3 linked regions of the Methanothermobacter thermautotrophicus str. Delta H genome follow. Each later gene encodes a partner of the first gene's protein in a complex. Links are inferred from orthologs where the notes say so. Each region holds a gene or a part of one and is shown in the gene's direction. Other genes may lie near its edges. The genes, in order: MTH_RS05010, rpl12p and dph2.

Region 1 (3,081 bases):
AAGAACAAGGCCTACAAGATAGTGCAGGAAGCCTTTGAAATAATAAACCGGAGGACCAAGGAGAACCCTGTTCAGATCCTTGTTAAGGCAGTTGAAAACACATCCCCAAGGGAGGAGACCACAAGGATCAAGTACGGTGGTATAGGATACCAGGTCGCAGTTGACATCTCACCCCAGAGGAGGGTGGACCTCTCACTCGGATTCATAACCAGGGGCGCCATGCAGGCAGCATTCAAGAACAAGAAGTCCATAGAGGAGTGCCTTGCAAATGAGATAATGCTGGCTGCAGAGTACGACACAAGAAGCTTCGCGATACAGAAGAAGGAAGAGAAAGAAAGGATAGCCAGATCCGCACATTAAACTTACAGGTGGTTTTAGTGAGCAGACGTGCAAAAATGATTAGTAAGATTAAGGAGCTCATGTACCAGCCGGAGTACATCCGTAACATCGGTATAGTGGCCCACATTGACCACGGGAAAACAACACTTTCAGACAACCTCCTGGCTGGTGCAGGGATGATCTCCGCCGAACTGGCCGGGGATCAGCGCTTCCTTGACTTCGACGAACAGGAACAGGCAAGGGGTATCACCATTGACGCTGCAAACGTCTCAATGGTCCACTCCTACGAGGGAAATGAATACCTCATAAACCTCATCGACACACCAGGTCACGTTGACTTCGGGGGGGACGTTACAAGGGCCATGAGGGCCGTGGACGGTGCAGTTGTTGTCGTATGCGCCGTTGAGGGCATAATGCCCCAGACAGAAACCGTGCTAAGGCAGGCCCTCAAGGAAAATGTGAGGCCCGTCCTATTCATCAACAAGGTTGACAGGCTCATAAACGAACTGAAACTGGACGCCAGTGAACTCCAGGAGAGGTTCGTGAAGATCATAGCTAATGCAAACAAACTCATCAAGAACATGGCCCCTGAGGAGTTCAGGGATAAATGGCAGGTTCGTGTTGAGGATGGAAGTGTTGCCTTCGGTTCAGCCTATCACAACTGGGCCATAAACGTCCCGATAATGCAGGAGACAGGCATAAACTTCAACGACATCTACAAGTACTGCACAGAGGACAACCAGAAGGAACTGGCCCAGAAGGTGCCACTGCACCAGGTCCTCCTGGGAATGGTTGTTGAACACCTCCCAAGCCCGGCCGAGTCCCAGGCCTACAGGGTTCCAATAATATGGTCAGGGGACCTTGAAAGTGAAGAGGGACAGGCCATGCTCAAAACAGACCCTGAAGGTCCCCTGGCGGTTATGGTGACCGATGTGAGTATAGACAAACATGCAGGGGAAGTCGCTACCGGAAGGGTCTACGGCGGAGCAATAGAGAAGGGAAGCGAGGTCTTCCTTGTGGGTTCCCACAGCAAGGCACGTGTCCAGCAGGTCGGTGTCTACATGGGACCAGAGAGGGTTAACACCGACAAGGTCCCGGCAGGTAACATCGTGGCCATAACCGGTGCCAAGAATGCAGTTGCAGGTGAAACAATCTGCGACACCGGCAGGAAGATAAAGGCCTTCGAGGGTCTTGAACACATCTCCGAACCTGTGGTTACAGTTGCAGTTGAGGCCAAAAACACCAAGGACCTCCCAAAACTCATAGAGGTGCTCAGACAGGTGGGTAAGGAGGACCCAACCGTAAGGGTTGAGATAAACGAGGAGACCGGTGAACACCTCATCTCAGGTATGGGTGAACTCCACCTCGAGATCATAGCCTACAGGATCAACGAGAAGGGTGTTGAGATAGAGACATCCGAACCAATAGTCGTCTACAGGGAGACCGTTGCAGGTACCGCAGGACCAGTTGAGGGTAAATCACCCAACAAACACAACCGCTTCTACATAGAAATTGAACCGGTTGAAGCATCAGTGATGCAGGCGATACAGGAAGGTAAGATAAAGGAGGGCCGTGTCAAGGGCAAGGAGATGGCCAAGAACTTCATTGAGGCAGGTATGGACAAGGAGGAGGCCAGAAGGGTCTGGGATGTCTATGAAAAGAACCTATTCATCAACATGACCCGTGGTATCCAGTACCTCGATGAGATCAAGGAACTCCTCATGGATGGATTTGAGAGTGCAATGGACAACGGTCCAGTCGCCAAGGAGAAGGTCATGGGGGTTAAAATAAAACTCATGGACGCCAAGATCCACGAGGACGCTGTCCACAGGGGTCCCGCACAGGTACTTCCAGCCATAAGGAAGGGTATCTTCGGTGCCATGATGTCTGCGGAGCCAGTGCTCCTTGAACCCATACAGAAGGTATTCATCAACGTGCCACAGGATTACATGGGAAGCGCAACACGTGAGATACAGAACAGGCGCGGACAGATCGTCAACATGACCCAGGAGGGTGACATGGTAACCGTTGAATCCACTGTACCGGTGGCAGAGATGTTCGGATTCGCAGGTGATATCAGGTCAGCCACCGAGGGACGATGTCTCTGGTCAACAGAGAACGCTGGATTCGAGAGACTTCCAAATGAACTGCAGCACACCATAACAAGGGAGGTAAGGACCAGGAAGGGTCTCAGTCCTGAACCTTACAGGGCAGACCACTACCTGGGTTAACCCCATTAAACTTATATAATTAAAAAGAATATAGGAAATTACCTTAGACAAACAGCATGCCCATTTGCTGGATCTAAAAAATCAGGCTAAACCATCATATATGGAGGTATATTATGGCTAAAGAAAAAGAACACATGAACCTGGCGTTTATTGGACACGTAGACCACGGAAAATCCACACTAGTGGGACACCTGCTCCTGCAGGCCGGAGCAATCGCCGAGCAGCAGTTAGCTGAAGGTGAGGACAAGTTCAGGTTTGTCATGGACAGGCTCTCCGAGGAAAGGGAAAGGGGAGTTACAATCGACCTTGCACACGCCAAATTCGAAACAGACAAGTACGAGTTCACAATCGTGGACTGCCCTGGACACCGTGACTTCGTTAAAAACATGATCACAGGTGCGTCCCAGGCAGACGCAGCAGTCCTTGTTGTCGCAGTTGACGACGGTGTAATGCCTCAGACCAAGGAACACGTGTTCCTATCAAGGACACTTGGTATAAACCAGCTCATAGT
Region 2 (3,133 bases), 570 kb from region 1 along the record:
AAAAACCGTAAGGAAGCAAAGAAACTTGCCAACCAGTATGAATTCTTTGTGGCTCAGGCAGATATGATGCCCCTGGTGGGTCGATTCATGGGGCCCGTTCTCGGACCCAGAAAGAAGATGCCCAAACCGGTGCCAGCAACAATAAACCCGGAGCCCATCCTGAATAAACTCAGGGACACGGTTAAGGTTAGAATCAAGGACCAGCCAGTGGTTCATACAGTGGTTGGTACCGAGGACATGGACGATGAGAAGCTTGCCGAGAACATAGAGGCGGTTCTTCAGACAATCGACCGTAAACTTGAGAAGGGAAGAAACCAGTTAAAGTCCATGTACGTTAAGACAACCATGGGCCCGGTAGTGAGGGTGATTTAAATGGCTCACGTGGCTGAATGGAAGAAGAAAGAGGTTCAGGAGCTCCATGACCTTATTAAAGGTTATGAAGTGGTTGGTATAGCCAACCTTGCAGACATACCTGCAAGGCAGCTCCAGAAGATGCGCCAGACACTCCGTGACAGTGCACTCATCAGAATGTCCAAGAAGACCCTGATCAGCCTTGCCCTTGAGAAAGCTGGCAGAGAACTTGAAAATGTTGATTCACTCTCCGATTACATGGAGGGGCAGCCTGCACTCATATTCACAGACATGAATCCCTTCAAGCTCTTCAAGATCCTTGAGGACAGTAAAACTCCTGCTCCAGCCAAACCAGGGGCCATAGCCCCGGATGACATAGTTGTCCCCAAGGGGGATACCGGATTTGCACCGGGCCCGATACTGGGTGAACTGCAGCAGATAGGTATCCCTGCCAAGATCGAGAAGGGCAAGATTGTGGTTTCAAATGACCACGTCGTTGTGAAGGCAGGGGAGGAGATTCCCCCCAAGGTGGCCGGGATATTAACCAGACTTGACATACAGCCACTTGAGGTGGGAATAGATCTCAGAGCAGCCTATGAAAATCAGACCGTCTACACTGCAGACGTACTGACCATCGATGAAGAGAAGACCCTGTCTGATATCCAGAAGGCATTTTCACAGGCATTCAACCTCTCAGTCAACGCTGTTATATACACCAGGGAGACAATGCCTGCTATCATCCAGAAGGCAGCTTCAAAGTCATTCAACCTTGCATACAATGCATCAATACTCACATCAGAAACAACAGACCTCCTGCTTGCAAAGGCCTATGCACAGATGCTTGCACTGGCCGCTGCAGCTGCGGAGATTAATGATGAGGCAGTTGATGATGAACTGAAGGAGAAGCTGTCTTCAAGGGCAGCAGCACCAGCCCCTGAAGAAAAAGAGGAAGAGGTTGAAGAAGAAGCTGAAGAGGAAGAAGAAGAGGAAGAAGAGGATGCAGCAGCCGGTCTCGGCGCACTCTTCGGATGAACACTTTACTGGCAATAGTTAACCCATAAAAAATAAAATTTGAGGTGATCATATGGAATACATATACGCAGCAATGTTATTGCACACAACAGGTAAGGAAATCAACGAAGAAAACGTTAAAAGCGTCCTTGAAGCAGCAGGCGCTGAAGTGGACGATGCAAGGGTCAAGGCTCTCATAGCAGCCCTTGAAGACGTTGATATCGAAGAGGCAATGGAAACAACAGCTGTAGCAGCAGCACCAGCAGCAGCTGCAGCACCAGCAGCAGCCGAAGAGGCTGAAGAAGAAGCTGAGGAAGAAGAGGAAGAAGAGGAAGCTGAAGAGGAAGCAGCAGCCGGTCTCGGCGCACTCTTCGGTTAAATCCCCCTTTATTTTTTTCCTCTGCCACTCTGTAATGGCAAAAAATTTATTTTTCTTAATTCTGATTCTATTTATAAAAACTGTTTTCAATGATTACCATGTCCCATCAGCTTGAAAAACTTGGATACAGAAAGTATGAATGCAGGTCCTGTGGAAACACCTTCTGGTCTATGAAGGAACGTGCAACATGTGGAGACGCCCCCTGTGATGAATACGGGTTCATCGGTAACCCTGCCACAGACAGGAGCTATGACCTCTATGAGATACAGGATAAATTCATGGAGTTCTTCGCCGAAAGGGGCCATGAACCCATCAGGAGGTACCCGGTACTTGCAAAACGCTGGCGGGACGACGTATTCCTTGTCGGGGCATCAATATACAACTTTCAACCATGGGTCACATCTGGCCTGGTGAAACCCCCTGCAAACCCCCTCGTGGTTGCGCAGCCATCAATAAGACTCAATGACGTTGATAATGTTGGAAGAACAGGAAGACATCTCACATGCTTCACAATGGGGGGTCATCATGCATTCAATTCTGAGGATAACACTGTCTACTGGGAAGAAGAAACCATAAAGTACTGTCATGACTTTTTAACACATATAGGTATTGATCCATCTGAGATAACATTCATAGAGTCCTGGTGGCAGGGAGGTGGAAACGAGGGGCCCTGCTATGAGGTATGCGTCAGGGGCGTTGAACTTGCAACCCTCGTCTTCATACAGTACCGCACCCTCCCTGATGGTGGCAGGGAGGAGATCCCCCTCAAGATAGTTGACACAGGCTATGGCCTTGAAAGGTTCGCCTGGATATCACAGGGGACACCAACAGCCTACGATGCCTGCCTTGGCCCGGTAATCGAGAAACTGGTCGAACTGACAGGCGTGAAGATCGATGAGGAGATACTTGCAGAGAACGCCCAAGTGGCCGGAATGATGGACATAGAGACCTACGCTGATTTAAGGGAACTCAGGAAGAGGGTAGCGGATAAACTTGGCATCTCAGTGGAGGAACTGGAACGTGCAGCCGCCCCAATGGAATCAGTTTACGCCATAGCCGACCATACAAGGTGCCTCGCATTCATGCTTGCAGACGGGGTCATACCCTCAAACGTGAAGGAGGGATACCTTGCAAGGCTCATAATCAGGAGGACCCTGAGGCTCATGAAGGACCTTGGTATGAAGGAGTCACTTAAGGATATAATGAACATCCAGGTGGAGTTCCTTGAGGGCCACTACCCTGAGATAAGGAGTCATCATGAGCACATACTGAACATCATCGACCTCGAGGAACACCGCTATGCAAGGACAGTGAAGAGGGGCCGCAGGATTGTTGAGAAGACAATAAAATACCTTAAAAGGGATGGAAAAGCAGAGATGCCCCTGGAAATCC
Region 3 (3,121 bases), 220 kb from region 1 along the record:
GGGTTCCTCGTTGAGTGCCCGTTCCTCAATTGACTTTGACAGGTTGAATACAAGTTTTATGTTGACATCGGACTGGATCAGGGCCCTCTGTATATCCTTTATGACCTCCCTGACGACCTCCTCATCAACAATTGTCATCCCTGCCAGCTTTTTCATAGTTTTACTGAGACTTCTGCCCAGATTCCCAAGCATGGTTTCACCTGCAGTGATGGATAATCATTAACTATTGTTGGGATCACCTTATATAATTAAGAGTGGTGGATGGGCTGTGCCATATAAAGGTCACAGGGTGGTGGGCGGCAGATCCTTTGAGGACCTATATTAAGATCCTCAATCATATCTAGATAATGAATTCAATTTTCAACAATCCCGATGCGTGATCGAAATGCTTGATAAACTCAAGGAAAGCCTCAGAAATTCACCTGTGATTAAGAAGGGAGAGTATGACTACTTTGTAAACCCTGTAACCGATGGCATACCCCTCACCGAACCCGAACTCCTGGAGGAGGTTGCAGAGGAGATAGTGAGGAGGTTCAGACCTGAAGCGGATAAGATAATCTGCATAGAGGCCATGGGCATACACCATGCAACGGTTCTATCACTGAAGACTGGAATACCCTTCGTCGTGGTGAGGAAGAGAAGGTACGGCCTTCCCGGCGAGGTTGCCGTCCATCAGATGACAGGATACAGTGAAGGGGAACTCTACATAAATGGTGTTGATAGTGGAGACAGGGTCGTTGTCATTGACGACGTTGTGAGCACTGGGGGGACCCTCCTGGCGGTCCTGGAGGCCCTCAGGGAGATGGATGTTGATGTCAGGGATGTTATAACAGTCATAGATAAGGGTGAGGGATCCAGGGTCGTGAGGGAAAGGACAGGTTTCACTGTGAAGAGCCTCGTGAAGGTTGATGTTATCGATGGCAGAGTTAAGGTTGAGGATATCCCTGCCGGGGGGCCGCATGATTAAATGTCACTCTACAGGCTTGAAACTGAAAGGGTCATCGGGGAGATAAGGAAACGTAATGCAGGGGTCGTGGGCCTTCAGTTCCCTGAGGGACTTAAAATGAGGGCAGTTGAACTTGCAGAGCAGATAGAATCAGAAACAGGCGCAACTGCCGTGATATCCGCAGACCCATGCTTCGGGGCATGTGATGTTTCAGATAGAAAAATGAGGGACATGGTTGACCTCATAGTCCACTATGGACACACACCACTCCCCCTCGACTATGAGGTCCCTGTGATATTCATAGAGGCCGCATCCTCAGTTGAGGTAGGTGAAGTCATCAGGGAGGCTGCTGACAGACTTTCCGGCCACAGGAGGATTGGAATTGCAACAACAGCACAGCACCTCCACCTCCTTGACCAGGCAAGGTCTCTCCTTGAGGAGAGGGGCTTTGAGGTCGTCACAGGGGAGGGTGTTAACACAGCCAGGGGCCAGGTCCTGGGATGCAATTTCTCAGCCATCAGGGGCACCGATGCAGATGCCTACCTTTTCCTTGGAAGCGGGAACTTCCACCCCCTCGGCATAAAACTCTTCACCGGACGCGAGGTTGTGGTGGCTGACCCATATCATGGCGAGGTGAGGGACATTGAGGAATTCGCAGACAGGGTCCTGAGGGTGAGATTTGCGAGGATAAGCAGGGCATCGGATGCCAGCAGGTGGGGGGTGGTGGTCTCATCAAAGGCTGGACAGATGAGGTTTGAGCTGGCCCTCATGGTTAAGAAAAAACTTGAGGAGGCTGGAAGGGAGGCCCTCATACTCCTCGCTGAGAACATCTCACCGGCTGCACTTCTCCCCTTCAGGGAACTTGAGGCCTTCGTGGTAACTGCGTGTCCCAGGATAGCCATAGATGACTCACAGCTCTACGATAGACCACTCCTGAACCCATCTGAACTGGAGATAGTTCTGGGAGAGAGAAGCTGGGACGACTACACACTGGATGAGATAATACACGGATAACCCTTTATCTGGTGTGGTATCTACAGATAGGCCAGTGTGCGGCTGGCTCTCATGCATGGTAATCAGAGGCATGGTAATCAGTGGACAGATGTGCAGTATGGTTTTGTAGTAAGATTCGGAGGCATGGAGTAATCGATCTGTGAACGTCGCATGCAAAAGCATATATATAATCAGATCTAACCATAGATCACTGTAAGGTAAGCATTGTTTTTACCTTGAAGAGGTGAATGGATGAAAGTTAAATCTGGGGATATGGTTTTTCCCGGAGATTTTTTGGCTGTAAGCGAAGAGGTCCTCCCCTCTGAGGGGACCTACGATGAGGATGGTAAGATAAAATCCCTTGTCGTTGGAGAGGTTTCAAGGGATGACCGGAATAAGAGCATAAAGGTAATATCAAAGCTGAACACACCACCAACACTTAAAAGGGGTTCAAGGGTCATTGGAGAGGTCATTGATGTAAGGGGTCAGCGGGCCCTTGTGAGGATACACAGCATCAAGGGCAACAGGAGAGCCCTTGCAACATACTTCGTTGGAGGAGTCCACGTTTCACAGGCAAGGAAGGGCTACCTTTCAAAGCTAACAGACGCCTTCAGGATAGGGGACATCGTGGAGGCAAGGGTCACAAAGATCATGGGCCTCGATGGCATAGATCTACAGACATCAGGCCGTGACCTTGGGGTTATCAAGGCAATGTGCACCCGCTGCAGGCACTTCATGGAAGTGAACGGCAGGGACGAGGTCAGGTGCCCGAACTGTGAAAACCGGGAAAAAAGGAAGCTATCAGTGAATTATGAAGGTTAATCACTTAAGGGGTAATTCTAATGGAAGTCATTCTGGATAAGAGAAATGAGATGGAGATAGTATTCGAGGGAGAAACACACACCCTCTGCAATGTATTAAGAAGCATCCTCATGGAGGATGAAAAGGTTAAGGCAGCAGCATACTCGATAGACCACCCAATAGTGGGGGAACCACAGCTATATATCAGGGCAGGAAGCCCGAAAAAATCACTCAAGGCAGCAGCCGAAACCCTGAGGGATAGATGTGATGAATTCAGGCGCCTCATAGAGTCCCTGTGAACTATTTTTCCATGGAGAACCATAATTTCAGGCAGATAAAATCTGAGATAAGGATTCTTGGCATAGATGATGCTCCATTCAC

The links.
Region 2: the proteins of MTH_RS05010 (region 1) and rpl12p are in contact, whole or in part, in a crystal structure (PDB 5H7L), measured with the Pyrococcus horikoshii proteins. The link is inferred for Methanothermobacter thermautotrophicus str. Delta H from one-to-one orthologs. Residues at the interface, in WP_048053510.1 of Pyrococcus horikoshii: Pro161, Met164, Met165, Phe168, Ser169, Ile172, Val195, Glu196, Phe202, Leu211, Ser212, Val213, Met216, Lys222, Phe223, Asn224; in WP_010886059.1 of Pyrococcus horikoshii: Leu100, Ala101, Gly102, Leu103, Ser104, Ala105, Leu106, Phe107, Gly108.
Region 3: the proteins of MTH_RS05010 (region 1) and dph2 are in contact, whole or in part, in a crystal structure (PDB 6Q2D), measured with the Methanobrevibacter smithii proteins. The link is inferred for Methanothermobacter thermautotrophicus str. Delta H from one-to-one orthologs. Residues at the interface, in WP_011954157.1 of Methanobrevibacter smithii: Pro482, Asn483, Lys484, His485, Tyr553, Asp555, Glu556, Glu559, Leu560, Leu591, His592, Glu593, Asp594, Ala595, Val596, His597, Arg598, Gly599, Pro600; in WP_011954460.1 of Methanobrevibacter smithii: Met1, Met3, Tyr4, Pro28, Glu29, Gly30, Leu31, Met33, Phe58, His80, Thr124, Gln126, Ser179, Gly180, Asn181, Phe182, His183, Leu185, Tyr201, Asn202, Phe211, Ile215, Arg291, Asp295, Asp296, Gln298, Met299.

Annotation. Positions count from the first base shown.
Region 1 is NC_000916.1:963,628-966,708, forward strand. The notes cover bases 51-2,973. They hold MTH_RS05010 (elongation factor EF-2), read left to right. Parts: upstream 51-377; coding sequence 378-2,570; downstream 2,571-2,973. Other genes in these bases: rpsG (30S ribosomal protein S7), read left to right, coding at 51-360; tuf (translation elongation factor EF-1 subunit alpha), read left to right, coding at 2,684-2,973. In the rest of the region: more of rpsG, read left to right, coding at 1-50; more of tuf, read left to right, coding at 2,974-3,081. UniProt on the Methanocaldococcus jannaschii protein: Catalyzes the GTP-dependent ribosomal translocation step during translation elongation.
Region 2 is NC_000916.1:1,538,287-1,541,419, forward strand. The notes cover bases 114-3,088. They hold rpl12p (50S ribosomal protein P1), read left to right. Parts: upstream 114-1,435; coding sequence 1,436-1,741; downstream 1,742-3,088. Other genes in these bases: MTH_RS08045 (50S ribosomal protein L1), read left to right, coding at 114-372; MTH_RS08050 (50S ribosomal protein L10), read left to right, coding at 373-1,383; alaS (alanine--tRNA ligase), read left to right, coding at 1,831-3,088. Outside these bases: more of MTH_RS08045, read left to right, coding at 1-113; more of alaS, read left to right, coding at 3,089-3,133. UniProt on the Methanocaldococcus jannaschii protein: Forms part of the ribosomal stalk, playing a central role in the interaction of the ribosome with GTP-bound translation factors.
Region 3 is NC_000916.1:1,188,333-1,191,453, reverse strand. The notes cover bases 1-2,963. They hold dph2 (diphthamide biosynthesis enzyme Dph2), read left to right. Parts: upstream 1-967; coding sequence 968-1,960; downstream 1,961-2,963. Other genes in these bases: MTH_RS06285 (DNA-directed RNA polymerase subunit L), read left to right, coding at 2,782-2,963; MTH_RS06290 (exosome complex RNA-binding protein Csl4), read left to right, coding at 2,192-2,761; hpt (hypoxanthine/guanine phosphoribosyltransferase), read left to right, coding at 386-967; MTH_RS06305 (signal recognition particle protein Srp54), read right to left, coding at 1-192. Outside these bases: more of MTH_RS06285, read left to right, coding at 2,964-3,039; MTH_RS06280 (DUF99 family protein), read left to right, coding at 3,036-3,121. UniProt on the Methanocaldococcus jannaschii protein: Catalyzes the first step of diphthamide biosynthesis, i.e. the transfer of the 3-amino-3-carboxypropyl group from S-adenosyl-L-methionine (SAM) to the C2 position of the imidazole ring of the target histidine residue in translation elongation factor 2 (EF-2).